Regions from separate parts of the Streptomyces sp. NPDC001153 genome, predicted to be linked through region 2. Evidence: riboswitches for the same ligand, from Rfam matches in the RefSeq annotation. Region 2 holds a riboswitch; the other holds the start of a gene.
The links. A riboswitch is a leader RNA that binds a small molecule or an ion and turns the genes downstream of it on or off. The one in region 2 is predicted to bind ZMP and ZTP.

Region 1: another riboswitch for ZMP and ZTP. It lies ahead of ACWDEN_RS44400 (bifunctional 5,10-methylenetetrahydrofolate dehydrogenase/5,10-methenyltetrahydrofolate cyclohydrolase); the one in region 2 lies ahead of ACWDEN_RS20095 (glycine hydroxymethyltransferase).

Annotation. Positions count from the first base shown of each region.
Region 1 is NZ_JBSFJZ010000071.1:17,230-33,100, reverse strand. Features, by position in the region: partial or broken gene ligA (NAD-dependent DNA ligase LigA) at 1-1,504, shown strand, start outside; gene ACWDEN_RS44450 (small hydrophobic protein) at 1,683-1,988, shown strand; gene ACWDEN_RS44445 (replication-relaxation family protein) at 2,131-3,372, opposite strand; gene ACWDEN_RS44440 (hypothetical protein) at 3,854-4,384, opposite strand; gene ACWDEN_RS44435 (hypothetical protein) at 4,721-5,395, shown strand; gene ACWDEN_RS44430 (ISL3 family transposase) at 5,815-7,446, shown strand; gene ACWDEN_RS44425 (hypothetical protein) at 7,457-7,735, opposite strand; gene ACWDEN_RS44420 (hypothetical protein) at 7,920-8,051, shown strand; gene ACWDEN_RS44415 (hypothetical protein) at 8,263-8,505, opposite strand; gene ACWDEN_RS44410 (helix-turn-helix transcriptional regulator) at 8,638-8,850, opposite strand; gene ACWDEN_RS44405 (hypothetical protein) at 9,209-9,898, shown strand; ZMP/ZTP riboswitch at 10,379-10,464, shown strand; gene ACWDEN_RS44400 (bifunctional 5,10-methylenetetrahydrofolate dehydrogenase/5,10-methenyltetrahydrofolate cyclohydrolase) at 10,489-11,346, shown strand; gene ACWDEN_RS44395 (IS256 family transposase) at 11,382-12,632, opposite strand; partial or broken gene ACWDEN_RS44390 (RNA-guided endonuclease InsQ/TnpB family protein) at 12,864-14,065, opposite strand; gene ACWDEN_RS44385 (hypothetical protein) at 14,934-15,413, shown strand; gene ACWDEN_RS44380 (hypothetical protein) at 15,690-15,871, shown strand, end outside.
Region 2 is NZ_JBSFJZ010000016.1:121,810-137,680, reverse strand. Features, by position in the region: gene ACWDEN_RS20105 (2'-5' RNA ligase family protein) at 1-463, opposite strand, end outside; gene trpS (tryptophan--tRNA ligase) at 686-1,711, opposite strand; gene ACWDEN_RS20095 (glycine hydroxymethyltransferase) at 1,803-3,254, opposite strand; ZMP/ZTP riboswitch at 3,287-3,375, opposite strand; gene rocD (ornithine--oxo-acid transaminase) at 3,468-4,673, shown strand; gene ACWDEN_RS20085 (hypothetical protein) at 4,721-5,680, shown strand; gene ACWDEN_RS20080 (hypothetical protein) at 5,779-6,612, shown strand; gene pdxR (MocR-like pyridoxine biosynthesis transcription factor PdxR) at 6,788-8,182, opposite strand; gene ACWDEN_RS20070 (carboxymuconolactone decarboxylase family protein) at 8,230-8,730, shown strand; gene ACWDEN_RS20065 (carboxymuconolactone decarboxylase family protein) at 8,727-9,170, shown strand; gene ACWDEN_RS20060 (isocitrate lyase/PEP mutase family protein) at 9,167-9,889, shown strand; gene ACWDEN_RS20055 (ABC transporter substrate-binding protein) at 9,895-10,848, opposite strand; gene ACWDEN_RS20050 (ABC transporter permease) at 10,850-12,775, opposite strand; gene ACWDEN_RS20045 (quaternary amine ABC transporter ATP-binding protein) at 12,775-13,875, opposite strand; gene ACWDEN_RS20040 (GMC family oxidoreductase) at 13,872-15,404, opposite strand; gene ACWDEN_RS20035 (aldehyde dehydrogenase family protein) at 15,443-15,871, opposite strand, start outside.

The DNA.
Region 1 (15,871 bases), on a different contig from region 2:
CGTTCGCCAACCCGCGCAATGCCGCGGCAGGCACCCTGCGCGCCAAGGAACGCGCCTACACGGTACCGATGACGTTCTTCGGCTACGGCCTGCTGGCCCTGCCCGACACCGATACGACCCTGGCGAAGCAGCTCGGCGAGCGTGCGCACAGTGACCTGATGGCGCAGGCCGCTGCGTTGGGAGTGAACACCACCGCGACCACGGCCGTGCCCGGCATCACCTCCGAGACCGTCGAGGAGGTCCTGGCCCGGGTGAAGGAGATAGCTGCCGTACGGGCGGAGCTGCCATTCGGAATCGACGGAATCGTGATCAAGGCCGACCTGGCCGCCGACCAACAGTCCGCCGGAGCCGGGACGCGGGCCCCGCGATGGGCGATCGCCTACAAGCTGCCCGCCGTCGAGAAGATCACCCGGCTGCTGGACGTGGAGTGGAACGTGGGCCGCACCGGCATCATCGCCCCGCGCGCCGTCCTGGAACCCGTCGAGATCGACGGCTCCACCATCACCTACGCCACCCTCCACAACCCGGCCGATATCACCCGCCGCGACCTCCGCCTGGGCGACCACGTCATGGTCCGCCGGGCCGGAGACGTCATCCCCCGCATCGAAGCCCCCGTCGCCCACCTGCGCGCCGGCGACGAACAGCCCATCATCTTCCCGGAGATATGTCCGCGCTGCGGTGCCAGCATCGACACCAGCGAACAGCGCTGGCGCTGCGCCAACGGCCGCAACTGCCACCTCGTCGCCTCCCTCTCCTACGCGACCGGCCGCGACCAGCTCGACATAGAAGGCCTCGGCGCCACCCGCGTCATCCAGCTCGTGGAAACCGGCCTCGTCACCGACCTCGCCGACCTGTTCACCCTCACCCGCGACCAGCTCTTGGCCTTGGAACGCATGGGCGAGACAAGCACCGCCAAGCTTCTTGCCGCAATCAGCGCAGCCAAGGCCCAACCGCTGTCGCGGGTGCTGTGCGCCCTCGGCGTCCGCGGCACCGGCAGATCCATGTCTCGCCGCATCGCCCGGCACTTCGCCACCATGGACGCCATCCGCGCTGCAGACGCGGAAACCATGCAGCAGGTCGAAGGCATCGGCACCGAAAAGGCCCCCTCGATCGTCGCAGAACTCGCCGAACTTGCCCCGCTCATCGACAAACTCACCGCCGCCGGGGTCAACATGACCGAGCCGGGCGCCACCCCTCCCGTTCCCGCCAGCGATGCAGCCGAGAGCGGCTCGCAGACCGACGACGCGCAGGGCGGACCGCTGACCGGGATGACGGTCGTGGTCACCGGAAGATGACCGGCCCGCTCGAGGCTCTCAGCCGTAACCAGATGAACGAGCTCATCGAACGCGCCGGCGGCCGCTCCTCCTCCAGCGTCTCCAAGAAAACCAGCCTCGTCGTCGCCGGAGAAGGAGCCGGATCCAAACGCACCAAGGCAGAAACCCTCGGCATCCGTCTCGCCACCCCCGACGAGTTCGCCGCTCTCGTGGCCAACCACCTCAACTGACTCACTCGGCAGGGGCCTTGCGCCAAGGCGGCAGGTACCCTCCGCCCGTAAGAGTGGTGCCTCACTCTGTCAGCGCGGCGCGCGCTGCGGAGGGGGCTGCGTGCGCAGGTCTGCCGACCGTGAACCGGGGTACCCGCACACCGAAGCCGAACTGTCCATGATGACCAGGGAGTTGATGATGGCTGGCTTCGGGCACAGAACACGCGGGTACCCCCGGTCACGTGGTCGGACATGGCGACGGACCGGGCCGGACCGCGCGACGCTCGGGATCATCGGGACGATCTGTGCGGTGGCCGGCTTCTTCGCGCTGGGCATCGTCCTCGGTCCGGTCGCGGTGTTCTGCGGCTGGCAGGCCATGGGCCGCAAGTGGTCCGACGACCGCGGCATCCCGGCGCTCGTCGCGCTGATCCTGGGCGCGATCGACACCCTGCTCGCCATCATCGCCCTGGCGGGCGCGGCCACCTGGGGCTACGGGCTCCTCTAGCCGACGGTTCTCCACCCTCGGGGCGGGGTCCGCTGATGGGGCGGGGTCCGCTGCCGGCCCGCCGTGCGTGGGGGGCCGATCGCGCAGCTCCAGGCGCCCCGAGCGGGGCGCTCGTCAGCTGGGGACGACTTGCAGATGCGTGTCAGCCGCTCGTCCCGGCTCGCGGCCTCGATGGCCCTGTCCTCGCACCCGCCGCACAACGTCGGATGCCACCGTAGCCCCGGTTTCGGGTACGCCACCGTGGCCTCCCATCGGTCGTCGGTGAACTTCGCCCCGCAGTTGGCGCAAGCCGGACGGCGGGCCTCACGCTCGGCTGCCTTCTGCTCACCGCGCGCCGCAGCTGAGCTTGGTACTCCTCCTGACGGGCCCTGGCGGCCTCCCGCTCACGCACGTCAGCAGCGTCACGGCGAGGGTTGCCGATCGCCTGAAGCAGGGGCTGCATGTGGTCGCGGCCGAAGCGGAGGAACACCGAGCCGGCCGGGCCGTGCCGGCGCAGGTTCCGCAGCCCGGTCGCGGTGATCGGGATCTTCCTGTCGTACAGGTGGTAGCCGCCGCTCTGCCGCTGGCCCGCCCACAGGTGCCGGGTGAGCTCGAGCAGGCGCGGAACGGTCCTGTTCGGGTCGCGGGCGCCGATGCGGTTGAACACCAGCAGGACGGGCGGGTGCGGCTCGTCACCGGGCCTGCCCGCGGGAACCGGCCAGCGGGTGCGCCACATCGGGCGCTCGTGCCCGTCGGTGTCCTTTGTCTTCCGTTCGAGGAAGCGGGCGTACTTCTCCAGCTTGGCGGCGATCTCCTCCGCGGTCTCGTGGCAGTTGTCGACCTCGATGAACAGCAGGGGCACCCCGTCCTGTGGGGCGGTGAGCACGATGTCGGCCTGGGCACCGCCCTTGCCGGGCGCGTTCCACGTCCCCGTCGCGGGCAGCGGAACCTCGGTCCAGTACGACGCGATGGTGCCGACCCCGTCGGGTGCGTCGACAGCGGCCTGGGCGGCTGCCTGGGCTTCGGCCAGCTCCTTGGTGAGCAGGTCCAGGTTCGGCTTCGGGCGCAGCATGGCGATGACGGTCTCGTTGACGGCCATCGGATGTGAGGCGCCGCTGGAGCCCGCGCCGCGGGCAGTGGAGCCCATCTCCGCAACCGGGCGGCCCAGTTCGTAGGAGGCGGCCTGAAGGCCCTTGGCGGTTAGGTTCCGCAGGGTCTCCCCCGCCTTGGTGGTGCCGCCGTTCTCGACCAGGCCGTGCTTGCGCATGTCGGAGAGCGCCCCGGTGTGCGAGGCGGTGCGGGCCGACTTCCGCTTGGACGGGGTCGGCTTGTCGGTGTGCCGGTAGTTCAGGTGGGGAGCGCCGATGCGTTGGATCGGACCAGGAGTCCGACCAACGCTGAGCAAGTCCAGCAGGCCGGTACGAGCCAGCGTACCCACCAGGACGCGGCGCAGGACGTCCGGGGCGAGCGCGGCGCGGCGGGCGGCTTCGGCTTCCTACTCCTGGCGGTGCTGCTCGTCCTGCAGTTGCTGCGCGCGTTCGTCTTCGGCGTCGGCGGCGAGCTCGTCCTGGGCGACGGCGTCGGCCTACGGGCCTGGACGTCGCCGGTGGTGGCGAGCAGCCGCGGCCTCAGTGGCACTCATGCCCGTGGCACGCCGGCGGACCCAGCGGGGGCCGACGTTCGCCTGATCGACCGGCTGGCGGGGCGCAGCGGCTGTGTCGGGCGCGGGGACGCGCAGGCGTCGGCGGGATCGGGGAACAGGGGGGCTCACTCGAGCCTCCCAATCGCCGCGGAAACGTTGAAGCTTGCGCTTTGGCCTCGGCCTCGATCATTTTTCGGCTGGTCGAGGTAGACAAGAGAGCCCGCACGGCGCTGAGTGTCAGCCCTCAATCTTCATGCGACACACCGAGGTCATGGCGCATAGCGGTTCTCATAGCTCGGAGCATCTCCCAGACCTCGTACTGGGCCTGTGCTGCGGTCTCCATCGTTTCGCCTGGTTCGGGAGCACCGCGTTCGAGGCGCTTGACCTGGCCGTAGACCTTGTTCAGGGCTTGGTTGACGACACTCGCTCGCCTGAGTACTCCTTCTGGGGCGATCATCTGTGCTTCGGAGTACCGATCGCGGTGCGCGTTCTTCGCCTCCTCAAGTGCGTCACTGTCGGCCTTCTCCACGCCGCGTTCCCTCATGACGTGCAGGTGGCGGTTGAGTGCGGTGGTGAACTGCCGAGCGTCCCGGTTGAGTTCCACGTAGCAGGTACGCCGCAGCGAACGGCTCTCGCGGACCTCCTCATGGTCTCGAACGAGCTCTATCTCCAGGCGCTTCGCTCGTTCGGAGCCGCGCTGGGTGAGTAGCGCTCCTCCCAGGGTTCCTGCGACGCCTGCCACAGCGATGATCACTGAGCTGAGATCCACCGACATACCCCGTGAAATCCATCGGCCTCGTGCCCGCTGCACATGGCCCAGGCCGTCAAGTTTGCCCCTCCTCGGTGCGACGGGGATTGGTGTCCTTTTTGTGGTGGCCGGGCGGCTGTACGCCTCGCCGGTGGCGAGGAATCTGCCCACGCCATGACGGGTGGCCGGGCGGCGGTTCTTCGAACCCGGCGGTCGGCCAGTGCACATCGCGGTGCTGGAACCACGGTGCGGCGTCGCAGGGCTGCGTGATCTGATCAAGGTGTGCTGCTCCATCCGTGAGCCGCTCGACGGACCACTCGTACCCGGCACCCCGCCGCGGCCGCACACTCCAAGGAACCGCGTATGAATGACCTGTCAGCCCGCACCGACCACAGCAATGTCCCGGACGCCCTGCGCGGCGTGTACCTGCGGCTGGTCGCCGAGGAATCGATACCCGAGGAAGCGCGAGGGCAGTTCAGCTACCTGCAATCGCTGGCCACGGACCTCCTGGCGGGCATCGCCCTCGACACCCCGGACAACGTCCGCGTCCTCGATGACCAGGACGTGGCCCTCGTGGAGTGGGATATCCTCGCGGCCGCCGCGCGTGCCAACTTGCTTAGCGAGCCGGTCAACTACGACACCTTCGATCTCCCTGGTGGCGCGGTCCTGCACATCCTTGGCCACCCGGAGTCGGTGTTCGCGGCCAGCAAGGTGCTCGTCTTCGAGGAGGCGGTGCGGGCCGCCGGCGGCCCCGAGATACCGGACGAGGGTGTGCTGCTGGTCGTCCCGAACCGGCACAACCTCGTGTTCTACCCGCTCGCCGACAGGCACGTGGCCGAGGCCGTCAACGCCTTGGCACAGTTCGGGCAGGGCGCCTACGAGGATGGCCCCGGACGCCTCTCCCCCCGGGTGTTCTGGTGGCGTGCTGGCACGCTGACGTCGATCACGCTTTTCGAGCAGGAAAGTCGGACGATGAGGCTCTCCCCGCCCGACGACCTCATGACGATCATGCGTCGTCTGGCCGGCACCGCCAGCTGAGGCTCCCCCTGTGGCGCCGCACCATGACACGGCCAAGGGCCGCCCCCGCACCCGTTCCCGGATGAGGCGAGGGCGGCCCTGCCGTCGAGGAGGGTTTGAGAACAGAGACGGTCCTGTAGTGTCGGTCCGGCCGCCTCTGATCCGTTAGCTGGTCAGACTTCCTCAGTGCCCCACCGTTCGTGTGATGGTGTTCGGTCTCTTCGCGTGATCTTGTCCGGCGTGTCGTCGGGGCGTCGCCGCTGCTCACCAGGACGTCGGTGAAGGACGCAGGCGGTGGCTGCGATAGCCGAGTGGGCTGTTTCCGGGGTCTGGCACAGGTTCCGTGAGCCGGTGACGCTTTGTAGTTGTTGATCTTCCTTTTGGTGGTGGGCAGGTCGCCTCGAAATCGCTCCTCGTGCGGGTGACACGGCCGACATTCGGTGGCCGTCAACGAGGTGTTGTCCCGGTTGCAGGAGTTGTTGTTCCCATCGGTCCCCGGCGTCGCCGTTGTGGCCATACACACGGACGGCGAGGCGATACGCGTCGAGGCCCGGTGCGCGCCTACCGGGGCTGCCTGCCCCGACTGCGCCCACTGGACGGAACGCGTCCACAGCTCCTATCTGCGGTTTCCCCCAGACCTGCCCGCTGCCGGACGGAGCGCGCAACTCGTATTGCGGGTCCGGCGGTTCTTCTGCACGGCCACGGCATGCGGTCGGCGAACGTTCGTGGAGCAGGTGCCGGGACTGACCCGCCGCTACGGCCGGGTCACCGAGCGGCTACGGCAGACGATGGGCGCAATCGGGCTGGCCCTGGCCGGTCGGGCCGGTGCCCGTCTCGCCCAGGTCATGGGTATCGCGACCAGCCGCACCACGCTGCTGCGCCGGGTTATGGACCTGCCCGACCCGGCGGCGACGGAGCCCCGTGCCGTCGGCGTGGACGACTTCGCGCTCCGGCGCGGTCACGTCTACGGAACGGTCGTGATCGACGCCGAGACCCACCAGGTCCTCGACCTGCTGCCCGAGCGCGACGCCGCCACCCTCGCCCCGTGGCTCGCGGCCCATCCCGAAATCGAGGTCATCTGCCGCGACCGCGCCGGCGCCTACGCCGAAGCGGCCGACACCGCCGCACCCCAGGCCCTCCAGGTCGCTGACCGGTTCCATCTCTGGCAGAACCTCACCTCCGCGGTCGAGAAGACCGTCGCCGACCACCGCTCCTGCCTGCGCGACCTGCCGCCGCCCCACCCGGAACCCGAGCCTGCATGGGAGACGCCTGCCGAGGCGGCACCCGGCCAGGACGCCGAAACGGACGACCCGACCGGCAAGTTCGCCGAACGGGCCCACGCCCACCACGCCCTCGTCCACGAACTTCTCGACCAAGGCATGGGCATTCGCCACATTGCCCGCCACCTCGGCTGGGGACGGCACACCGTCCAGCGGTACGCACGCGCCTCGCGCTGGCAGGACATGGTCAAGGGCCGCAAACGCCAACTACCTAGCAAAATCGACCCGTTCAAGCCCTATCTGACCCAACGCTGGGCCGAAACCGAAGGGGACGTAACCATCCTCGATCTCCACCGAGAGATCACCGGCCGCGGCTTCCGCGGCCACTACTCCACCGTCCGCGACTGGATCCGGCGCGACCTGCCACAGCAGGAAGGCTTCACGCCCGCCCCGCCACCGCCGTCGGTTCGGCAGGTGACCGGCTGGCTCACCCGGCACCCCGCCACCCTGACCGAGGAGGAAAAACTGCACCGCAAGGCCGTGCTCGACCGCTGCCCGGAACTGGCGTCTGCCGCAGAGCTGACCAGCTCGTTCGCCGAGATGCTCACCACACTCAGCGGCACCCGCCTGCCCGAGTGGATCATCGAGGCCACCAGCGCCAACCTGCCCGGCATCAGCAGCTTCGCCACCGGCCTGAACAGCGACTTCGACGCGGTGACCGCCGGCCTGACTACCGACTGGAACTCCGGCCCGGTCGAAGGAGCCATCAACCGGATCAAGATGCTCAAACGCCAGATGTTCGGCCGTGCTGGCTTTGGACTCCTGCGCAAGCGGGTCCTGCTCGCCTCCTGAGGATCCCCGGTCAGCCCGCGTCCTCAACGAGTCCGAAGCCGTCCGGAAACTCTTCCAGGAACGCCCGCCGAGACGGATCGTCCTCCTCGCGGGCCATGGTTTCGAGCAGGTCGAGGAACTCGGCCTGCTGGTCATGCGACAGTTTACTCACGACGTAGGCGACGCCCTCCAGGACCTTGACGGCGTCATCCGGATCCATTTGCTCGTCTTCACAGCCTTCGATGAACCAGAGGACATCGACCAGGGCCTCGGCCAGGGCTCGCGTCAGGGAAGGGAATGCAGCAGGCATCGAGACGCTCTCCTGGCAACGCGGCGAACAAGGTCTGGTCATCTCATCACATGCGGCTGACACCACGGTCAGTGACCGCCGCACGGAACTTGTGCCAGACCCTGTTTCCGACCCCCTATGGCGTTGGGAGTGGCGCCGTTTTCGGGGCGCGATCGCCCGCGCGATGCAGCGGCATCCAGAAGGGATGAGCGAGGAGGACCTGGTCGCCGAGACCGGCCTCGCCCGGGGGCAGATCGATCTCGCGGTGCTGTGGAACAACCTCGAAGCCCAGCGGTGGCACGACTGGTTCGGCGACCCCGAAGAGGACGGCGGCTGATCAGGCCGCGCGGGCGGGCGCGGCGCTCGGGCGGCGCGCCCAGCCGCCTCGCCCTCACTCAAGCCCGAGCCGCAGCCCAGGACTCGGTTGGGAACTGACCTGTACGCCATTGTCCATGCCCGCTCAGCCTCATCCGGCACTGACCTCCGGTGGCCAGGATGATCGCGTTGCCTGGTTGGACGTACGGTGACGAGTTCGAGGTGATGGCGTCTCAGGTATGCCGAGACCAGAAGACAACGAACATGACGTAGGAGACGGCGGCGGTGGCCACGAACCAGAAGTACGGATCGCCGCTTCGCCCGGAGGCCAGCTCGCCGATGAAGGCGCTGAGATTCCCCAGGGTCAGCACCACACCTGTGCCGGCCCAGGCTCGCCCTGCGATCCGGGCGAAACGCTCGTCGGGTTCCTTCTCGGTGAGGCCCTGATAAGTCTCGCTCCGGCGTCCCAGCAGCACTAAGGCGAGACTGCAGACCGCCAGGATCCCGAACTCACCAAGCCGAGAGCAGGGCGGCCTCCGAACGTCGCGGTCACGAGGCAGGCGCCTCCGAGAACGAGGAAGAAGCCGGGGACGGACCACCTGGCTGTGCTACTGGTCATCTGCTGGGCCCTCATCGGCATGAAACATCTCCTCAACGCTGACCTCGAAGAACTTGGCCATGGACAGGGCGAGCGGCAGGGAAGGTGTGTACCGCTCGGTCTCGATGGCGTTGATCGTCTGCCGGGAGACCCCGAGGGCCGTGCCCAGTTGGCCCTGGGAGAGCCCTCGTGCCGACCGCAGTTCCCTGACGCTGTTTCGCACGTGTAAAGCTTACTTGTCACCCCTCGGTGACTGTCAAGCTCGCTTTACAGGAAGGGCGCGGCTCGACCGACCGTCCCTTGGACGGCCGCAACCCCGCCCCCGCAGCACGGCCCCAGCTCCGAGGTGGTGTCAGTTCTCACCGACATTTCGCGACGCTGAGATCGACAAACGCTGCCTGAACTCGTCGACAAGTGGTGTCAGGTCTCGTCTACGAAGCCACCGGGCAGGGCACACCGTCGTCCACCTCCGCCGAGGCCGGGTGGTGGGAAGAACTCAGCCACTGTCGGTCCTCCTCTGCAGACTTGCCAGCGGCAGAAAGCCCCGCAACCTGGTGATCAACAATGGATAGGCTGTGTGCATGTCACGTGCCCGCGTCACCCTTGTATCTGCCCTTGTCGGGATTGCCACGCTCACCGCCTGCTCCTCCAGCAGCGACAAGCCGGCCCCCAGCTCCGGCACCACGCAGAATGGCGACGAGCCGGTCTCCGCTCCTGCCCCGAAGCCGATCACGAAGGAACTCACCCAGGCCGAGATCACGCAGGCCCTGCTCGGCGACGGCGAGAACCTTCCCGGCTGGTCCCTTCACGACGACAAGTCGGTGACGGAAGGGCGGTACTGCAACGCCACAGAGGACGCAGAGTCCGCGCCGGCGGGCTGGGTCCGCGGCGGCGATTCCTCGTACGAGCACAACGGCTCCACCAACGACATGGCGTACATAGAGATCTGCCTCTTCAAATCGGCCGCCGACGCCCACCGCCAGTACACGACGTGGAAGGGCACCGAGACCAGCAAGCAGCAGAACCCCAAAAAGCCGGTGGGCGACGAAAACACACTGGTCATCAACCCCGGTGCCAGCGACGACTCCGTCTATGGGTACGTCCGCTCGGGCAAGGTCAACATCCGGGTACGCATCGAAGGCGGCACCGCAGGCGACCCCTCGGGCACACAGGCAATGCTCGCCGCGACACTCAAGCGCCTTCAGCAACTACAGGACGGCAAAGCCGCCACCGTAACCGCCCCTGACGAACAGGCCGCGGCCCGGCAGTAAGAAGCTGGGTCACATCCGCCTTTCGTAGGTGGGCGGTGACGTTTGGCCAGGCTGAGGAAGGCACCGTTCGGTAGAGCGTCGTGACGACGCCTTCCCGCACGAATGACCAGTTCGGACAGACTCGTCGTGTGAGCTTCGTCAGGGGCTGTGTCGTCAGGGCACGGATGGCGGCTGGGAATGCTGGCGTAGCCAGTGCTGGAGTTCACGGTGTCGGTACTGGTAAGCAGCCCCGCTATAGCGCATTAACCCTGCGGTGACGGCCCAGTCCAGGAACTGGCCGCGGCGGAACGGTAGACGGCGACGCGAGCAGAGCAAGAACACCGCATACCGCCGCGAAGCCGGTGCACCGCCCATGACCCCCGCCCGTGGACCCGCCGTGAGCCCGAACCCCGACGCTATGGTGCAGGGAGCCACCCCCCGCGCGAGCAATTGTCAAGATCTGTGGATGGGGCCGTCCGCCCGGTGTGCGCCGGTATGGTGAGTGCAGGCCGTAACTGGCGCTTAGGTGGAGTACCACCGGGGAGCGGCCTGACGCCTCGTCAATGCCGTGCGCCTGGGCACTTCACCGTGGAGCTCAGGAGTGGCACGTGATGGAGACGCAGCAGGCACGGCTGATGGAAGGTACGGACCTCGCCCGCCGAATGACCGAGACCAGCGCGGAAGCCGCCAAGGACATCCGTCGGCGCACCGGGGTGTCCCCCTGTCTGGCGACTGTGCTGGTGGGAGAGGACCCGGCCTCGGTCACCTATGTCCGGATGAAGCAGGCCAGGTGCGCGAAGGCCGGCATTCACTCGCGGCACGTGGCCCTGCCCGCCACGGTGAGCACCAGCGGCCTGGTGGAGGCCGTCACCGCGCTGTCCGAGGATCCGGACGTGCACGGCATCCTGCTCCAGCACCCGGTGGGACCGCACATCGATGAGCGCGCCGCGTTCGAGGCGATCGCCCCCGACAAGGATGTCGACGGGGTCACCATGCATTCCTTCGCGGCGATGGGGTTCGGCCTGCCTTGCTTCGTCTCCTGCACGCCCGGAGGGATCATGCGCCTGCTGGACGAGTACGAGGTCGACCTCACGGGAAAGCACGCCGTCGTGGTGGGACGCAGCCCTATCCTCGGCAAGCCCGTCGGCATGCTCCTGCTCGGGCGGGACGCCACGGTGACCTACTGTCATTCCCGCACCGTTGATCTGCCCTCGATCGTGCGCGAGGCGGACGTCCTGGTGGCTGCGGTCGGCCGGCCGCGCTTCATCAACGGGGCGGACGTCAAGCCCGGAGCCGTGGTGATCGATGCGGGCTACAACCCGGGCAACATCGGGGACGTTGACTTCGACGCGGCACGGCAGCGGGCAAGCCTGATCACTCCCGTGCCCGGCGGTGTCGGTCCCATGACCATTGCTGTCCTCCTTGCGCAGACCGTTGACGCTGCAGCACGTCAGCTCATCGGGTCCTGACCGATAAGGAGCTTGCGGCCTGGGCCGGCGGCCGCTCAGGCTGCCAGTTCCTCTCGCTCGACCAGGACGCCGTTCTCGAACTTCGCTCCGGCCCGGACCAGGGGAACCAGGTGGGCGCCGGTGATCGCGCGCCAGCGGGCCTGAGCGGACTCGACGAGGTTGAACACCATCGCCAGGGCCGCCGCGGGACTGCCCGCACCGCGGGTGACCTTCGTCCGCAGCTTCACCGTGGAGAACGTCGACTCGATCGGGTTCGTCGTCCGCAGATGGACCCAGTGCTCCGCCGGGAAGTCGTAGAACGCGAGCAGTTCGCCCCGGTCGTCGGTGATCTTCGCGACCGCCTTCGGCCACTTGGTCCCGTAAGTGCGGGCGAACGCCTCGATCGCCCGCACTGCGTGGGCCCTGTCCTCGGCGTTGTAGATCTCCTGCATCGCCTTCGTCGCGCCGGGCTGGGCCGACTTCGGCAGGCAGTTGATGACATTACGAGACTTATGAACCCAGCACCTCTGCGGCCGAGCGGCGGGGAACACCTCGGCCAACGCCCGCCACAGGCCCATCGCGCCGTCGCCGACGACCAGCTCGGGGTCACGCATGCCCCGGCGACGGCAGTCTCGTAGCAGGTCCGCCCACGACTCGGAGGATTCGCGCAGCCCCTCGGCCAGCGCGATCAGCTCCTTCGTGCCGTCCAGGCGGACGCCGAGCAGGACCAGGACGCACGAATGGGCCTGCCCGAGCCGGACCTTCGGGTGAACCCCATCGGCCCAGACATAGACGAAGTCACGATCGGACAGGTCCCGGTCCTGGAAAGCGGCGTGGTCGTCGCTCCACTGCTTGGTCAGCCGGGTCACGGTCGCCGGCGACAGGCCAGCCGTGCCGCCGAGGAACTGCTCCAGCGCGGGCACGAAGTCCCCAGATGACAGTCCGTGCAGGTAGAGAAGCGGAAGCACCTCGGAGATCTTCGGGGACTTACGGCACCACGGAGCCAGGATCTTCGACGAGAACCGCTTCCGCTCGCACGTGGCCTCGTCGACGCGGCGATCGTTCACCCGCGGGGCCCTCACCTCGACGGGCCCGGCAGCGGTGACCACGGTGCGTGGCCGGTGGTGGCCGTTGCGAACCACCAGGCGGTGCCCGCGCTCGTCAGTCTCGGCAGTCAACTCGGCTATGTACTGGTTGACTTCCGCCTCCAGCGCGGCGGCGAGCATGCGCCGGGCGCCCTCACGCACGATTTCGTCGATCAAGGAGCCGGACTGGGTGGAACCCTCGTCAGTGACTACGCTGAGCACGGCGTGCCTTCCCGACCCGCGCTGCAACGCGGGCCTGCTCGGTGACCATCAAAGGATCAGTCGGGAAGGTACGCCTTCTACGTCCCTCCCGGGGCTGATCCACAAGTCCCGAGCATTGCTCGTCGAAGTACCTCCAGGCTGATCGCATCTGGATACGGAGCTGGTTGGCCACCACGCGCGCCTGGACGTTCTGTTCGGTGACTCCTCCCCCTCATATGAGGGGGCTTCTCGCTATGCCGGTGCGGCTTCGCGACGGACCAGCCCGGCCCGGAGGACGTTCAAGGCGCCCACCGTGTCCGCGTGCGCGGTGTGACCGCACGCGACGCAGTGGAACTTCTCCTGGATGGGCCGGTTCTCCTTGGCGGTGTGCCCGCATGCGGGGCACCGCCGGGAGGTGTTGCGGGGGTCAACCGCCATCACTTGCCGTCCGGCACCTTCCGCCTTGGCGGCCAGGATCGCGAGGAACACCCCCCCCATCCGGCATCAGCAATCGAACGGTTCAGCCCGGCCTTCGCCGCAGCCCCGTTGGGCAGGAAGCTGCCCGGCTGATCAGGGTCCGGCTTCGGCGTGGGGGCCTTGCTCATATTGCGGATCTTGAGGTCTTCGTGCGCGATGAAGTCGTGTTGACGCACCAGGTCGAGAGCGGTCTTGTGTGCGTGGTCCAGGCGCTGACGGCGCACCTTGCGGTGCAGCCTGGCCACGGTTTCCACGGCCTTGCGGCGGCGCTTACTGCCCCGTTTGCACCGGCTCAGCGCCTGCTGTGCGGCCTCCAGCTTCACGGCTGCCTTCGCCCCATGGCGGGGGTTGGACACAAACCCGCCGTCCGAGTCGGCGAGGAAGTGGGCTATGCCCATGTCGATACCGACCACGCTTCCACTCTGCGCAAGGGGCTCGGGCCGGGCCTGCTCAGCGGTCAGGACGACATACCAACGGCGCCCTTCACGCTTCACCGAGATCGTCTTGACCTTGCCGATGACGGGACGGTGCCGGTGCACCTTGACGTGGCCGACACCTTGCAGGCGCACGCGGGTGACTGGGTCGTGCGGGGTGGAATCCCACCGGCAGCCGTCCCCGTCCTTGGGGAACTCCACCGTGTCGAACCGACCACCCGGCCTAAAACGCGGATACCCCGGCTTCTGTCCAGCCTTGATGCGACGGAAGAACGCGGCGAATGCCTTGTCCAGCCGCCGCAATGTCGACTGCTGGCTGGAGAACGACCAGCGGCCCTGTCGCTCCGGGTCGAACGCCCGGATCTCCTTGAGCTGCGCGGATTGCTGCCCGTAGCGGATCGTCGTCTTCGAGGAGTGCCGGTAGGCATCCCGTCGCTCCTGTAACGCTGCGTTGTAGAGCGAGCAGTGATCGCGCAGCATCTCGGCGAGCGCACCTTGCTGGCCCACGGTGGGCCGCAGGAGGAACTTGTACGCACGAATCACCTGGCCCACCCCCTTTTTTTCCCGGTGAGATCACCGTACTGGCCACCACTGACAGTCGTAGTGACGCGCGGGGTGGCTGGCGTGAGGGTTACACACAGGCGCGCCAGTTCGGCGAGAGTCTGCGCTACGGCTTCGCTCGGGATGCGGGGACAGTGGTGCGCGGGTCTGTCAAACGACGATTTACAGTCCCCTGCTCGGCTGAACCAAACCCTCCTCGATCTCCGAGCGCGTGTCCCTTTTGATGGTTTGGTCGGTTGATCGGATGTGTCCGTCCGATTAGTGATCACTGATGCGATGTGGGACCGGATCGAGCCGCTGATGCCAGCCGATCCGGTCCGTGAACGGCGGTGGGCCGATCACCGCCGCACCCTCGAGGCCATCGCGTGGAAGTACCTGACGAATCGGCGGCCCAGGCTCGCGGTCTGGACATCACCGTGGGACCAAGGACGGTCTCCCCGGCACCCCCGCGCCTATTTCCGCTCATCTAAGGTCAATGCCGCGACCATCTGACAGCTGTCGAATCACCCGAACCTGAGCATCGAAGTTGTCCATCCAGGCCATCTATCGTGCACGGTCACAACTGCTGTGACTGCGCGCACAAGTGGCCACCGTTCGCCAGATGGGTCCTCACGGCCCCGGAGAGACCATGAGGACTCTCCGGGCACTCTGGCCCCTCTGAGTACGAGACTGAGTAGGACGACGGTGCCGGCGGCCCGGGTGGCGGTGTTCGGATGACTTCATGACGCCGACTCCTTCCGCCGCTCCCGCGGCGACCGCTTTGCGCCGCCGGTTCAGGGCCCTGGGGCTGTCCGCTGCCGGGCCTGTTGTGATGTTCCTGCTCGTGGGGTCCGTCACGGGCTGCTCCGCCATGGCGGGTCCAGTCCGTTCCGAGGCGCAGTTTCTGGAGCACGTACGCGACACGGAGGCCGCCGGCGCGGACACGGTTCGCTTCCTGGGCTCGGATCCGGAGTCCGCGTTCCTGAGGAAGTCCACGGACAGCGCATCCTGCGTGGACGACGTCGGTCTCGACCGGGATGACACCCACCGGGACCAGCCGTCCGTCTCCTGGGCCCCGGACTTCAAGCACGGCGACGCCGGGTATCGCGCGGCGGTCGCCGAACTTCGCAGGCGGTGGTCCGAGCGCGGATGGAAGGTGACGACGAAGCCGGGGACCGACCCGGTCACCGACAAGGCGACCGGTCTGCAAGAGATCCACACGACCGACGACCACGGCGTCGCGCTGTCGCTGAGCCCCGGCCGACGTACCGGCGAGGGGCTGGTCGTCGCCGACGGTGGCTGCGTCCGCCACGACGGCTACTGGGACGCATACGCCTGGAGCAGCTCCTGACGGCCCCGACCACTCCAGTGATGGAAGTCGCCCGTCTACGCGCTGCCGGTGTGCTGCGCGCCAGCTGGTGGCCCTGTCCGCACAGGGTGGGCAACTGGTGTGCATGGAAGTCGTCCACCCAGGCCAAGTGCGCTGCTCAGTCACAGCTGGCACTGGGCCCGGTAAGTGGCCCGTCGGCCGGCTGCGGTGCCCAGGACCCGCCGTCCTACGGTCCAGTCCAGGGCATGATGTGCGGGCGGCCGGGGGGCCGCGCCAAGCCAAGGGGTGGGGATTGATATGAGCAGACGTCTCATGCTCGGGATCTGCGGTGGGCTGCTGATGATGGGGACCGCGGCGTGCGGAGGAGGAGACACACCGAAGGCGGCATCGGCGCCTCAAGCGTCCGCCGCGGCGGTGGCAAGCCCTGCGCACGAGTGCACAAAGAGGGTTCTGGCTGCGGTTTCGGACAAGCTCTGGGC
Region 2 (15,871 bases):
GGGCGAACCCCGTGCACGGCCACTGCGCGTCGAAGCCGGCCAGCTCCTCGAAGGCGCGGTCCATCGCCGCCTCGTCGATGCCGTGCGCGACGGTGACATGCGGGTGGTACGGGAACTGCAGCTCACGCGCCACCGGCCCCGAGGCGGCCCGCACCCGCTGCTGCAGCAGGGTGCAGTCCTCGGCGCCCTGGACGACGCGGACGTAGACCACCGGGGAGAGCGGACGGAACGTGCCGGTGCCGGACAGCCGCATCGGGAACGGCCGTCCGCCCGCGGCGACCTCGGTGAGGTGCGCCTCGACCGCCGCCAGCTCGCTCTCGTCGAGCTCGGTCGGCGGCAGCAGCGTGACATGCGTGGGGATGCCATGAGCCGCGGCGTCGCCGAAGCCCGCGCGCCGCTCCTGGAGCAGGCTGCCGTGAGGCTCCGGGACCGCGATCGACACGCCGATCGTTACGGTCCCCACGTCGTCTCCTGTCGTCGGTCTCTCGTCGGTCTCTCGTCGGACTTGTCGGCCTGTCGTCGCTCTGTGGTCTTGGCGGCCGTCCCGTTTCGTCACGTTCGGGCCGTTGGCTATCGACTGTACGGCCACGGATGTCCCGTGGGCAGGCGCAGCGGAAGTGATGTGCAGCGCTCTGCCGAGCGGGACATGTGTACGGTCGTGCGCCTCGGCGCCGGTCCGTGCTCCTCAGTGCTTCGCCGGCAGGAAACCGACGCGGTCGTAGGCGTGCGCCAGCGTCTCCGCGGCGACCGCGCGCGCCTTCTCCGCGCCCTTGGCCAGGATCGAGTCGAGCGTCTCGGAGTCGTCCAGGTACTGCTGGGTGCGCTCCCGGAAGGGCGTCACGAACTCGACCATCACCTCGGCGAGGTCGGTCTTGAGGGCGCCGTACATCTTGCCCTCGTACTCCCGCTCCAGCTCGGCGATCGAGGTGCCGGTGAGCGTGGAGTAGATGGTGAGGAGGTTCGACACGCCCGGCTTGTTCTCCGCGTCGTAGCGGATCACGGTGTCGGTGTCGGTGACGGCGCTCTTGACCTTCTTGGCGGTGGTCTTCGGCTCGTCGAGCAGGTTGATCAGGCCCTTCGGCGTGGACGCCGACTTGCTCATCTTGATCGACGGGTCCTGCAGGTCGTAGATCTTCGCCGTCTCCTTGAGGATGTACGGCGAGGGGACCGTGAACGTCTGCCCGAAGCGGCCGTTGAAGCGCTCGGCCAGGTCGCGGGTCAGCTCGATGTGCTGGCGCTGGTCCTCGCCGACCGGCACCTCGTTCGCCTGGTAGAGGAGGATGTCGGCGACCTGGAGGATCGGGTAGGTGAACAGGCCGACGGAGGCGCGCTCCGCGCCCTGCTTGGCGGACTTGTCCTTGAACTGGGTCATGCGGCTGGCCTCGCCGAAGCCGGTGAGGCAGTTCATGATCCAGGCGAGCTGGGCGTGCTCGGGGACGTGGCTCTGGACGAAGAGCGTGCAGCGGTCCGGGTCCAAACCGGCGGCCAGCAGCTGCGCGGCGGCGAGCCGGGTGTTGGCCCGCAGCTCCTTCGGGTCCTGCGGGAGCGTGATCGCGTGCAGGTCGACGACCATGTAGAACGCGTCGTGGGTCTCCTGCAGGGCCACCCACTGGCGGACGGCGCCGAGGTAGTTGCCGAGGTGGAACGAGCCGGCGGTGGGCTGGATGCCGGAGAGCACGCGGGGTCGGTCAGCAGAGGCCATGTTTTTCATTGTCGCAGAGAGCACGGGGGGTTCCGTGCGAGGGGAACTGCGCGTGATCCGTGGTTGCCCGCACAGTTCCCCACACCGCTTACGGGGCGCTTCAGCCCAGGTCGATCTCCGGGTAGAGCGGGAACGCCGCCACCAGGTCGGTCGCTCGCTGAGCGATCTCCTGGGCGACCTTCTCGTCCAGGACGTGGGCCGCCTTGCTCGGGGCGCCCGACTTGGTGGTGCCCGGCTCGGTGGTGGTGAGGACGCGGTCGATCAGGCCCGCCACCTCGTCCATCTCCGCGGTCCCCAGGCCGCGGGTCGTCAGCGCGGGGGTGCCGATGCGGATGCCGGAGGTGTACCAGGCGCCGTTGGGGTCGGCCGGGATGGCGTTGCGGTTGGTGACGATGCCCGAGTCGAGGAGGGCGGCCTCGGCCTGGCGGCCGGTGAGGCCGTAGGAGGTGGCGACGTCGATCAGGTTCAGGTGGTTGTCGGTGCCGCCGGTCACCAGCGTGGCGCCGCGCCGCATCAGGCCCTCGGCCAGGGCGCGGGAGTTGTCGACGATGCGCTGGGCGTAGTCCTGGAAGGCGGGCCGACGGGCTTCCGCGAGGGCGACGGCCTTGGCGGCCATGACGTGCGGCAGCGGGCCGCCGAGGACCATCGGGCAGCCGCGGTCCACCTGGTCCTTCAGGGAGTCGTCGCACAGGACCATGCCGCCGCGCGGGCCGCGCAGCGACTTGTGGGTGGTGGTGGTCACGATCTGGGCGTGCGGGACCGGGTCGAAGTCGCCGGTCAGGACCTTGCCCGCGACCAGGCCCGCGAAGTGCGCCATGTCGACCATGAGGGTCGCGCCGACCTCGTCGGCGATCTCGCGCATGATCCGGAAGTTCACCAGACGGGGGTACGCCGAATAGCCCGCCACGATGATCAGCGGCTTGAACTCGCGGGCCTGGGCGCGCAGGGCCTCGTAGTCGATGAGGCCGGTGGCCGGGTCGGTGCCGTAGGAACGCTGGTCGAACATCTTGCCGGAGATGTTCGGGCGGAAGCCGTGGGTGAGGTGGCCGCCGGCGTCCAGGGACATGCCGAGCATGCGCTGGTTGCCGAAGGCCTGGCGCAGTTCGGCCCAGTCGGCCTCGGTGAGGTCGTTGACCTGGCGGGCGCCGGTCTTCTGCAGGAAGGGGGCCTCCACGCGGTCGGCGAGGACGGCCCAGAAGGCCACGAGGTTGGCGTCGATGCCGGAGTGCGGCTGGACGTAGGCGTGGCGGGCGCCGAAGAGCTCGCGGGCGTGCTCGGCGGCCAGGGCCTCCACGGTGTCGACGTTGCGGCAGCCGGCGTAGAAGCGGCGGCCGACGGTGCCCTCGGCGTACTTGTCGCTGAACCAGTTGCCCATGGCCAGGAGCGTGGCCGGGGACGCGTAGTTCTCGGAGGCGATCAGCTTGAGCATCGCGCGCTGGTCGGTGACCTCCTGGCCGATCGCGTCGGCGACGCGCGGTTCGACCGCGCGGACGACGTCGAGGGCCGCGCGGAAGGCGGTGGACTCGGTGGAGAGGGGCTGCTGCTCTGGCATGAGGACCTCCGGACGGCGTGTGTACAGCGTTCACGTTCGGCCCAGGCGCACGGCACACATCACACTCGGGCCGCTCCCCGATGGTCCGTCCCATCCCAGCGCGCCAGTCACGGCCCGGTGATCAGCCTACCGGGCGAGCCGGACGGCGCAGGTCCCGCGTCCACCATGCGAGCGACGATAGGAAGGGGGCCACCGTCCTTTCCGGGAGAGGCCATGACCGCTGCAGAAGACCTCGTCGCCGCCGCCGAAGCCCACTGTGCGCCCACCTACCATCCACTGCCGGTCGTCGTGGCCACGGCGGAGGGGGCGTGGATGACCGACGTGGAGGGACGGCGCTATCTGGATCTGCTGGCGGGCTACTCGGCGCTGAACTTCGGGCACGGCAACCGGCGGCTCGTCAAGGCGGCGAAAGCCCAGCTGGAGCGGGTGACGCTGACCTCCCGCGCCTTCCTGCACGACCGGTTCGCGGCCTTCTGCACGGAGCTGGCCGAGCTGTGCGGGATGGAGATGGTGCTGCCCGTGAACACCGGGGCGGAGGCGGTGGAGAGCGCGGTGAAGACGGCCCGGAAGTGGGGGTACCGGGTGAAGGGGGTGCCCGCGGAGATGGCGAAGATCGTGGTCGCGGGCGGCAACTTCCACGGCCGTACGACGACCATCATCAGCTTCTCCACCGACCCCGGGGCCCGGGCGGACTTCGGGCCGTACACGCCCGGGTTCGAGATCGTGCCGTACGGCGATCTGACCGCGATGCGTCAGGCGCTGACCGAGAACACCGTGGCGGTGCTGCTGGAGCCGATCCAGGGCGAGAACGGGGTGATCGTGCCGCCGGCCGGCTATCTCCCCGTGGTGCGGGAGCTCACCCGCGAGCGGAACGTGCTGTTCGTCGCCGACGAGGTCCAGTCGGGTCTCGGCCGCACCGGGCGGACCTTCGCCTGCGAGCACGAGGGGGTGGTCCCGGACATGTACGTGCTGGGCAAGGCGCTGGGCGGCGGGATCGTGCCGGTGTCGGCGGTGGTGTCGAGCGCGGAGGTGCTCGGGGTGTTCCGGCCGGGCGAGCACGGGTCGACGTTCGGCGGGAATCCGCTGGCCTGCGCGGTGGCGCTGGAGGTGATCGCGATGCTGCGCACGGGCGAGTTCCAGGCGCGGGCGGCCGAGCTGGGCGAGCGGATGCACCGGGCGCTGGGGGCGCTGCTGGACACGGGCGCGGTGACGGCGGTGCGCGGGCGTGGGCTGTGGGCGGGCGTGGACGTCCCACGCGCCCGCGGCACCGGGCGGGAGGTCTGCGAGCGGCTGATGGAGCGCGGGGTCCTCGTGAAGGAGGCCCATGGTCCGACGCTCCGGATCGCGCCACCGCTGGTGATCGAGGAGAGCGAACTGGATTGGGGGGTGGCACAGTTGGCGGCAGTGCTGGAGGCTTAGGGGATCACCGTGTCCGGGGGGATCTGATGGCCATGAACCGTGGGACCGTGCCCACGTCCACCGCACGTGCACTCGGCGCGATCATCTGTGTCGTGCTGGCGTTGCTCGAACTCGCCTGGATGATCCGGGACTTCCGTGGCGCCGGGCTGCACGACACCGTGTGGACCTGGTTCGGGGGGATGCTGCCGGGACAGCACCACGGAATCCTGGCGACCTCCGCCGTGGACGTGGTGCTCCTCGTCGTGTACGCCGTCGCCGGCCTGACGGCCACGAAGCCCGCCGGTCGCAGCGCCCTGGCCACGGCCGCCGCGCTCACCCTCGCCTACCGGACCCCCACCGTGTGGATGCTCGGCGCGGACTGGGCCGAGGGGGCGCCGGACCGCACCCTCGTGCTGGTCACCGCCGTCGCCGAGGTCCTCGGGGCGGTCTATCTGATCATCGCCGCACTGGTGGCCGGCCGGCCGGCGGGAGCCCCGGCCGCACCGCCGCGGCCCGGTCCGGCCGTCTGCGCCGGGGTGCTGCTCGCGGTCTTCGGGGTGGTGGGCGCCGCCTGGCAGCTGTGGGACATGCGGGAGTTCACCGCCGAGAAGTACGGCCCCCTCACCTACTGGCACATGCTCACCGGTGAGCACACCATCAGCGCCCTGCTGGCGCCCGCGCCCGCCTGGAGCGGCTGGGCGACGGCGGTGCTGTGCGTGCTCACCGCGGTCCAGGCGTTCGTCAGGACACCGCTGGCCCGCACGATGGGCATGGCTCTCGGCGGGACGCTGATCGTCTTCGGCACGGTGGCACTCGTCCAGTACCACACGGAGCACATCCCGTTCACCCTCCACCACGCGGCCACGAACGTCGTCCTGCAGCGACTCACCCTGCTCCTGGAGATCGCCGTCGGCGTCGTGGCCCTGCTGCTGCTCGCGATCCCGGACCTCCGCCCGGTCATGACCGACCAGCCCGGCCGGCGGCCACCGGCCCAGGCGTACGGCGGCTGGAACCCCCCGGCGCCGTGACAGCCGCCGCGGGGCGTCAGCCTAGAGAACGGTAAGAGCGCAGGCCACAGGGGTTGGCCGGATCAGCCGTCTCCTAGAGTCCCCTTGTGGTCTTCGGAATGGTGTGCGCCCTTGGCGCGGCGGTCTGCTTCGGCACCGCGACGGTGTTGCAGGCGGTTGCCGCGCGAGCGGCGAGCATGGACGGGGGTGGCGGCGGTGACGCGGCACTGCTGCTGCGGGCGCTGCGACAGTGGCGGTACATCGCCGGGCTCGCGCTGGACGGGCTCGGCTTCCTGTTCCAGATCGCGGCGCTGCGGTCCCTGCCGATCTATGCCGTCAGCGCGGCGCTGGCCTCGAGTCTGGCGGTGACCGCGGTGGTCGCGGCGCGGCTGCTGCGGGTGCGGCTGAGCGGGACCGAGTGGAGCGCGGTGGCCGTGGTGTGCGCCGGGCTGGCGATGCTGGGGCTGGCGTCCGGGCCGGAGGGGAACCAGGACGGTTCGGACGCCTTGCGGTACGTGATGCTCGCGGTCGCGGTCGGCATGCTGCTGCTCGCGTTCGCGGGCGGTCGGCTGACCGGCCCGGGGCGGGCGCTGGTGCTCGGACTCGGGGCCGGGTTCGGGTTCGGGGTGGTGGAGGTCTCGGTCCGGCTGATCGACAGCCTGGCGCCGCTTGATCTTCTGACCAACCCGGCGGCCTATGCGCTGCTGATCGGAGGAGGCGCGGCGTTCATGCTGCTCACCTCGGCCCTGCAGCGGGGTTCGGTCACCACCGCCACCGCCGGCCTGGTGATCGGCGAGACCATCGGTCCGGCGGCCGTGGGCGTGGTGTGGCTGGGGGACCGCACGAAGGAGGGGCTCGCCTGGCTGGCGGTGCTGGGGTTCCTGGTGGCTGTGGTGGGGGCGTTGGCGCTGGCCCGATTCGGAGAGGCACCCGCGGAGGAGCAGCCCGCCTGAGCGGGCGGCACCTACCTCACCACCCGCCGCACCCAGGCCGCCCACCAGGACGACCGCTACCGCGTGCAGACCCGACGCGGCCCTGCTCGACCTCGTTTACCGGCAGTTCCTCGAGGCGGGAGGTCCGCATGAATAGCGCGATCGCCTCCCTCGGTACCGGCCGAAGGCCCCGTTCCTACGGCAGCACCCTGCACAACGCCTCCAGTGCCCCCGCCCACGCGCTGTCCGGTGGGGTCGCGTATCCCACGACCAGCGCGTCCAGCGGTTCGGCGACCGCCTCCGGGTGGCGGTGGAAGGCGAGGCCCTGCAGGGCCAGGCCCTGCCAGGTCGCGGCCTGGATCACCGACTGTTCCATGCCCGCCGGCAGGCGCAGCACCGCGTGCAGGCCGGCGGCGATGCCGGTGACCGTCACCTCGGGGGCGCGGGCGGAGACGGCGGCGGCGAGGGCGTCGCGGCGGCGCCGGTAGCGCAGGCGGCAGGAGCGGACGTGACGGTCGTACGCGCCGGAGGTGATGAACTCGGCGAGGGTGAGCTGTTCGAGCACCCCCACGGTGTCGGTGGTGCCCTTGGCCGAGGCCGCCTCCTCCGCCAGAGACGCCGGCAGCACCATCCAGCCCAGTCGCAGGCCGGGGGCCAGTGACTTGCTGGCGGTGCCGAAGTAGATCACGCGGTCGGGGTCGAGGCCCTGGAGGGCGCCGACGGGCTGGCGGTCGTAGCGGAACTCGCCGTCGTAGTCGTCCTCCAGGACCAGCCCGCCGGTGCGCCGCGCCCAGTCCACGACGGCGGCCCGCCGGTCGGGGTGCAGGGGCGTGCCCATGGGGAACTGGTGGGCGGGGGTCAGCAGGACCGCGCCCTGCCCGCCCAACGCCCTTGTGTCGGTGCCGAGTTCGTCGTACGGGAGGGCCGGTGTGGTCAGTCCGGACCGCTGCAGCAGGCCCCGGTACGCGTCGAGGCCGTACGACTCGACCGCCACCGTCCGCACCCCGCGCGCCCGCAGCAGAGTGCCGGTGAGGCGCAGCGCGTGGGCGAACCCGGAGGTGATCAGCACCCGCTCCGGGTCGGCGCGGACACCGCGCACCCGTGCGAGGTACCCGGCGAGGGCGGTGCGGAGTTCGGGCCTGCCCCGCGGGTCGCCGTAGCCGAGGGCGTCGTACGGGGCGGTGGTGAGGGCGCGGCGGGCGGCCCTGAGCCACTCGGTGCGCGGGAAGGCGGCGAGGTCGGGGGCGCCGGGCAGGAGGCTGTACGTCGGCCGGTCGGGCTCCCGGTGGCGGGGTCCCGCGCCCCTGCCGGAGGGCGGAGTCGCCGCCAGCGCCGCCACCCGTGTGCCCGAGCCCTGCCGGGCGGTGAGCCAGCCCTCCGCCACCAGGTCCGCGTAGGCCTCGGCGACGGTGTTGCGGGCGATGCCGAGATCGGCGGCGAGGGTGCGGGAGGAGGGCAGCCGGGTGCCGGGGGCGAGTCGGCCGGTGCGGACGGCCTCGCGCAGGGCGTCGGTCAGGCCCCGGCGCAGCCCGCCGGAGCCGGCCGGTTCGAGGTGCAGGTCGACGCCCAGAGTGGCCCAGGATTCCACCATGGAAATGGACCATACTCCTGGGCTGCCTCGCTCGTAGGGTCGGAGGCATGAGTACTGCAGAGGAAACCGTCGAGTACGCCCCCGAGCCGGCCCCGCGACTGGCCTGGGCCAAGCACGCCCCCGAGGTCTACAAGGCGATGGTCCGGCTGGACAGCGCCGCCAAGCAGGGGCTGGACCCCCAGCTGTACGAGCTGGTGAAGATCCGCGCCTCGCAGCTCAACCACTGCGCCTTCTGTCTCGACATGCACACCAAGGACGCGCTCGCGGCCGGTGAGAGCGTGCAGCGGATCGTGCAGCTCAGCGCGTGGGAGGAGTCGAGGCACTTCTACACCGGGAAGGAGCTGGCGGCGATCGAGCTGACCGAGGCGATCACCGTCCTGACCGACGGCTTCGTGCCGGACGAGGTCTACGAGAGGGCGGCGAAGCACTTCGAGGAGGCCGAGCTGGCCCAGCTGATCGCCGCGATCACGGTGATCAACGCCTGGAACCGGTTCGGTGTGACCACGCGGATGGCCCCGGGCCACTACCAGCCGGGGTCGCACAAGTGAACCGTACCCAGCTGCTGGACCCGAAGGTCGGGCAGGCGATGTCCGCGCTCAGCGCGGCCGCGAAGAGGGGGCTCGGCGATCCGGTCCTCGCCGAACTGGTGATGATCCGCGCCTCGCAGCTCAACCACTGCGCGTTCTGCCTGGACATGCACCGTCGAGTGGCCCGCGGGAACGGCGAGTCGGAGGACCGGATCCAGCTCCTCAACGCCTGGGAGGAGACCGGGGACCTCTTCAGCGAACGGGAGCGGGCCGCGCTCGCGCTGACCGAGGCGGTCACCGTGCTGACCGAGGGCTTTGTGCCGGACGAGGTGTACGAGAGGGCGGCCAAGCACTTCACCGAGCCCGAACTCGCCCACCTGATCGCCCTGATCACTGCCATCAACGGCTGGAACCGGATCATGGTCAGCCGTCGCGTTCCACCCGGGGGTTACCAGCCGTGAACAAGGTCGATGTCTTCCGTGCCCTGCATCGCAGACGCCCCCAGGGCGACCCGCTGGTCCTGCCCGGCCCCTGGGACGCGGCCAGTGCGCGGGTGTTCGTGGAGGCGGGGTTCCCGGCGCTGGCCACACCGAGCGCCGGGGTGGCCGCCTCGCTCGGGTACGCGGACGGGGCCACCCCGGCCGACGAGATGTTCGCCGCGGTCGCCCGGATCGCGCGGGCGGTGGACGTGCCGGTGTCGGCGGACATCGAGAGCGGGTACGGGCTCGCGCCGAAGGAGATCGTGGAGCGGCTGCTGGAGGCCGGCGCCGTCGGCTGCAACCTCGAGGACTCCGACGGGGGTGTTCTCAAGGACCCGCACGAGCAGGCCGAGTTCCTCGCCGAGGTCCGCTCGGCCGCCGCCGACCGGCTGTTCGTCAACGCCCGGGTGGACGTCTTCGTGCACGGCGACAAGGATCCCGAGCGGGCCATCGAGCGGGCCGCGCTGTACGTGGCGGCGGGCGCGGACTGCGTCTATCCGATCCTCGCCCCCGCCGGCGTACTGCCCCTGCTGCGGTCCGGCATCCAGGGCCCGCTCAACGCCCTGTCCCGCCTGGACGGGGAGGGCCCCTCACCCACCGGACTCGGCGAACTCGGGGCCACCCGCATCACGTTCGGGCCGGGACCGCAGCGGCGGGCCACCGCGGCGGTCCAGGACCTCGCCGAGGCCCTCAAGGGATGACGGCGTCAGGACAGCCACCGCTTCCACACGTCAGGGTGGCTGTCCACCCACTTCTTCGCCGCGTCCTGCGGCGAGAGCTTCTGGTCGGCGATCATCAGGGAGACCTCGTTCTGGTCCTCGGTCGTCCACTGGAACCTCTTCAGGAAGGCCGCCGCCTTGCCTCCCGACCTGGCGAAGCCGGCGTTGAGGTACTTCTGCAGCGGGGTGTGCGGGTAGGCGCAGGCGACCTTCGCCGCGTCCGCGTCGCAGCCGTCCTTGTACGGCGGCAGCTTCACCTCCGTCATGGGCACCTTCTTGAACAGCCACTGGGGGGCGTACCAGTACGTCAGGAAGGGCTTGTGCTGCTTGGCGAACTGTTTCATCTGGGTGATCTGGGCGGCCTCGGAGCCGGCGAAGACGACCTGGTAGTTCAGTCTCAGGTTGTTCACCAGGGCCTTGTCGTTGGTGACGTACGACGGGGAGCCGTCCATCAGCTGGCCCTTGCCGCCGCTCTCCGCGGTGCGGAAGAGGGAGGCGTACTTGTCGAGGTTCTTCCAGTTCGTGATGTCCGGGTGCTGCTGGGCGAGGTAGGTGGGGACGTACCAGCCGATGTGGCCGGTCACCCCGAGGCCGCCGCCCCGCCGAATCGTCTTCTTGTCCTCGACGTACCGCTTCTCCTGGTCCGGGTGGCCCCAGTCCTCCAGGATGGCGTCGACCCGGCCCTGGCTGAGCGCGTCCCAGGCGGGCACCTCGTCGACCTGGACGGTGTCGACGCGGTAGCCGAGCTTGTGCTCCAGCAGGTACTGGGCGACGGCCACGTTGGACTGGGCGCCCACCCAGGACTGCACGGACAGGGTCACGGACTTCGCGCCCTGGGCGTTGGCGAAGGGCGACGCCTGCTTGGTCATGTCGGCGGCGCCGCAGCCGGTCACCGTCAGCAACAGCAGCGAGCCCACCGCGAGTGTCGTACGTGCGCGCATGTCAGGCTCCCTTCCTCGCGCGTCGCTCGGTCGGCTGCGTCACCCGGTCGAGCATCAGGCCCAGGCAGACGATCGCGGCACCGGCCACCAGACCGGTCGCCAGGTCGCCCTGGGCGAGGCCGAAGGCCACGTTGTAGCCGAGGGCGCCGCCGCCGACCAGGCCGCCGATGATGACGACAGCGAGGACCAGGACCACACCCTGGTTGACGGCGAGCAGCAACGACCGCTTGGCGAGCGGGAGTTGGACCTGCCACAGCTGCTGCCGGCCATTCGCGCCGAGCGAGCGCGCCGACTCCAGTGCGGCCGGGTCGACCTGGCGCAGGCCCTGGGCGGTGATCCGGACGACGGCGGGCAGCGCGTAGACGACGGCCGCGGCGACGGCCGGGGCGCGGCCCACGCCGAACAGGGCGACGACCGGGATCAGGTACACGAACTGCGGCATGGTCTGGAACACGTCGAGGATTGGGCGCAGGGCGCGTTCGACGCGGTCGCTGCGGGCGGCGGCGATGCCGGTCGCGAAGCCGAGGACCAGGGTGACGGCGACGGCCGCGAGCACCTGGGACAGCGTGTCGAGGGCCGGTTCCCAGACCCCGAGGACGCCGATCGCGGCCATGGCGAGGACGGCGGTCAGCGCGGTGCGCCAGGTGCCGATCGACCAGGCCAGGGCGGCGATGATCAGCAGCACCGACCACCAGGGCAGCCACTGCAGGCCGCCGCGGACGGGGTCCAGCACCCAGGTGGTGAAGTGGCCCGCCCAGTCGGCCGTACCGCCGACGACCGGGACGCCGGAGTAGAGGTGGTTGGTCATCCAGTCGACGGCGCGGTTGACCGGTTCGGCGATGTCCAGTGTCCAGCCGGAGGGCCAGTCGAGGCGGCCGAGGAGCCGGGCGGCCAGGGCGACGGCCACGGTGACGGCCAGGGCGTAGGCCCAGCCGATGGTCTTCGGGCGGGTGGTGCCGTCGCCTGCCGCCGCGGTCACGCGGTCGAGGACGATCGCGAGGAGCACGATCGGGATGCCGGCGGCGAGGGCCTGGCCGACGTCGACCGAGGCGAGCGCCTGGTAGACGCGGTCGCCGAGGCCGCCGGCGCCGATGACCGAGGCGATGACGGCCATGGACAGCGCCATCATGATCGTCTGGTTGAGGCCGAGGAGGAGTTCTCCCCGGGCCAGCGGGATACGGGCGGTCAGCAGCCGCTGGCGGCGGGTCGCGCCGAGCGACTCCACGGCCTCCAGGACCTCGGGGTCGGCGCCGCGCAGGCCGAGCGCGGTGAGGCGGGCCATCGGCGGGGCGGCGTACACGACGGTGGCGAGCACGGCCGCGGGGACGCCGATGCCGAAGACCAGGACGACGGGGAGGAGGTAGGCGAAGGCCGGGAGCACCTGCATGGTGTCCAGGACCGGGCGCAGGGCGCGGTCCAGGCGGTCGGACAGGCCGGCGGCGAGGCCGAGGAGCGCGCCGACGACCACGGAGGCGAGGACCGCGATGACCATGAGCGCGAGGGTCTGCATGGTCGGCACCCACATGCCGAGGGCGCCGCAGGCCAGGAAGGCGATCGCGGTGCCGGCGGCGAGGCGGGGGCCGGCGAAGCGCCAGGCGAGCAGGGCGCCGAGCGCCGTGACGCCGGTCCAGCCCGCGGCGAGCAGGGTGAGGTAGACGGCTCGTACGGACAGGACGACCGCGTTGCTGATGTAGCCGAAGAAGTAGAGGAACAGGGGGTGGCTGTCGCGGTTGTCGATGACCCAGTTGCTGGCGCTGGTGAGCGGTTTGTCCAGGCTGACGGTCAGGTCGTGGGGCCAGGATCCGCCGTGCAGGAGGGGCAGGAGTACGGCGGTGACGAGCGCGAGGAGGAGGAGTTTGCCCGCGGTACGGCTCTTCAGGACGCGGGGTCCGGCGGTACGGGAGGTCGGAAGACTGAGGGTTGCCATCAGACGGCCTCCGGGCTGGTCCGGGGGCCGGGTACGGCCACGTCGATGCCGGCCACGACGTCCAGCAGCAGCTCGTGGTCCACGGTGCCGACGCAGGCGCCGTCCTCCACCACGCACGCCGGTGTGCCGGTCTCGGCCACGGTTCTGATGGCGTCCGCGACCACCGCGTCCGGGGCGAGGGCGCCCGGGTGCTCCGGGCCGCCGCAGGCACCCGGCTTCATCGCCGTACGCACCGTCATGACCTGCTCGCGCGGCACGTCCCGGACGAACTCGCGGACGTAGTCGTCGGCCGGGGAACCGACGATCTCCTCCGGGGTGCCCAGTTGGACGACCTTGCCGTCGCGCATCAGGGCGATGCGGTCGCCGAGCTTCAGGGCCTCGGCCAGGTCGTGGGTGATGAACACCATGGTGCGGCCCTCCTCGCGGTGCAGGCGGGCCACCTCGTCCTGCATGTCGCGCCGGATGAGCGGGTCGAGGGCGCTGAACGGTTCGTCGAACAGCAGCACCTCGGGGTCGACCGCCAGTGCCCGCGCGAGCCCCACGCGCTGGCGCTGGCCGCCGGAGAGCTCGGCGGGGCGGCGGTGTTCCATGCCTTCGAGACCGACCTTGGCGACGACCCCGGCGGCCCGTTCGCGCCGCTCGGCCCTGCCGACGCCCTGGATCTCCAGGCCGTACGCCACGTTGTCCAGGACCGTGCGGTGCGGGAGCAGGCCGAAATGCTGGAAGACCATGGCGGCCCGGTGCCGGCGCAGTTCGCGCAGGCGGGTTCTGTCCATCGCGCGGACGTCCTCGCCGTCGATGGAGATCGTGCCCGCCGTCGGTTCGATCAGGCGGGTGAGGCAGCGGACCAGGGTGGACTTGCCGGAGCCCGACAGGCCCATGACCACGAAGACCTCGCCCTTGCGGACGTCGAAGGAGACGTCGCGGACGGCCGCCGTACAGCCCGTGCGGGCGCGCAGGTCGGCGGGTTCGAGGGCGGCCAGTCCGGGGTCGTCGGGTATCCGCTGCGGCTTGGGGCCGAAGACCTTCCACAGGCCGGAGACGGAGAAGACGGGGGTGTCGTCGGTGGGCGGCTTGCGGGTGGGGACGGTGAGGGTCATCGGGCGTCACCTCCGATAAGGTCGACGGCCCTCTCCCCGACCATGAGCACCCCGATCATCGGGTTGACGGCGGTCATGGTGGGGAAGACGGACGCGTCGGCGATGCGGATGCCGTCGAGGCCGCGGATTCTCAACTCCGGGTCCACTACGGCGAGTTCGTCGTCGGCGGCGCCCATCTTGCAGGTGCCGGCCGGGTGGTAGACGGTGTGCGCGACCTTGCGGGCGTACTCGCTGAGTTCGGCCTCGCCCTGGATCTCGGGGCCGGGGCACACCTCGCGCTTGAGCCAGCCCGCCAGCGGCTCGGTCCTGGCGATCTCACGGGCGATGCGGATGCCGTCGACCAGGGTCCGGGCGTCGTAGTCGGCCTCGTCGGTGAAGTAGCGGAAGTCGAGGGCGGGCTTGACGGAGGGGTCGGCGCTGGTGAGGTAGAGGCGGCCGCGGCTCTTCGGCTTGGGGATGTTCGGGGTCATCGAGACGCCGTACGGGGGGCGTTCGTAGCCGAGCCGTTCCGGGTTGTCCGTGAACGGGACCTGGTAGAAGTGGAACATCAGGTCCGGGCCCGCGTGGCCGGGGTCGCGGCGCACGAACAGGCCCGCGTCGGAGTCCATCGCCGAGTTCTCCGGGATGGGGCCGTGGGTCTCCCAGACGATGACCGACTCGGGGTGGTCCAGCAGGTTCTCGCCGACGCCCGGCAGGTCGTGGACGACCGGGATGCCCAGCTCCTCGAGGTCCCCCCGGGGCCCGATGCCCGAGTGCAGCAGCAGGCGCGGCGAATCCACGGCGCCCGCGCACAGCACGACCTCGCTCCGGGCCCGTATCAGCAGTCCCTCGCCGTCCTTGGTGCGCACGTGGACGCCCTCGGCGCGGGTGCCGGTCAGCTCGAGCCGGTACGCCCAGGTCTCCAGCAGGACGGTGAGGTTGGGGCGCTGGTCCATCACCGGGTGCAGGTACGCCACCGAGGCCGAGGACCGCTTGTTGTTCTCGGGGTGGTAGGCGAGGTCGAAGAAGCCGGCGCCCTCGGTGAACGGCTTCCTGTTGAAGCCCTCGACGCGGGGGACGCCGAGGGCGGCCTGGGCGGCGTCGACGAAGTCGCGGGCGATGGCGTTGCGGTCCTTCTCGTCGACGGAGACGATGTTGTTCTTCAGGCGGGCGAAGTAGGCCTCCATGGGGACGGCGCCCCAGCCCTTGGCGCCGGCCTCCTCCCACTCGTCCCAGTCGGACGGCAGCGGCTTGAAGGAGATGAGGGTGTTGTGGGAGGAGCAGCCGCCGAGGACGCGGGCGCGGCTGTGCCGGATGTGGGAGTTGCCGCGTGGCTGCTCCACCGTCGGGTAGTCGTAGTCGAGTTCGCCGCCGAGCAGGCCCATCCAGCGGCGCAGGGTGAGGACGTCGTCGCGGCCTACGTCGCTCGGGCCGCCCTCGATGACGGCGACGGTGACGTCCGGGTTCTCGGTGAGGCGGGAGGCGATGACGGAGCCTGCGGTGCCGCCGCCGATGACGACGTAGTCGTAGACGTGGGGGGTCTCGGGCATGGGGGTACTACTCCAGGGGTGTGGAACGAGGTCGGGGCTCAGCCGGCGAACCAGCGCACGGGCTTCGGCGCGAGGTTCTGGTAGACGTGCTTGGTCTCGCGGTACTCGGCGAGTCCGGCGGGCCCCAGCTCGCGGCCGGTGCCGCTCCTGCCGAAGCCGCCCCACTCCGCCTGCGGCAGGTAGGGGTGGAAGTCGTTGATCCAGACGGTGCCGTGGCGGAGCCGGCCGGCGACGCGGCGGGCCTTGCCGGGGTCGGTGGTCCAGACGGCGCCGGCGAGGCCGTACTCGGTGTCGTTGGCGAGGAGGACGGCTTCCTCCTCGGTGCGGAAGGTCTCGACGGTGAGGACCGGGCCGAAGACCTCCTCGCGGACCACCCTCATCTCGCGGTAGCAGGCGTCGAGGACGGTCGGCTCGTAGAAGTAGCCGGACTCCGGGCGGTCCTCACCGGGCTCCGGCCGCTTGCCGCC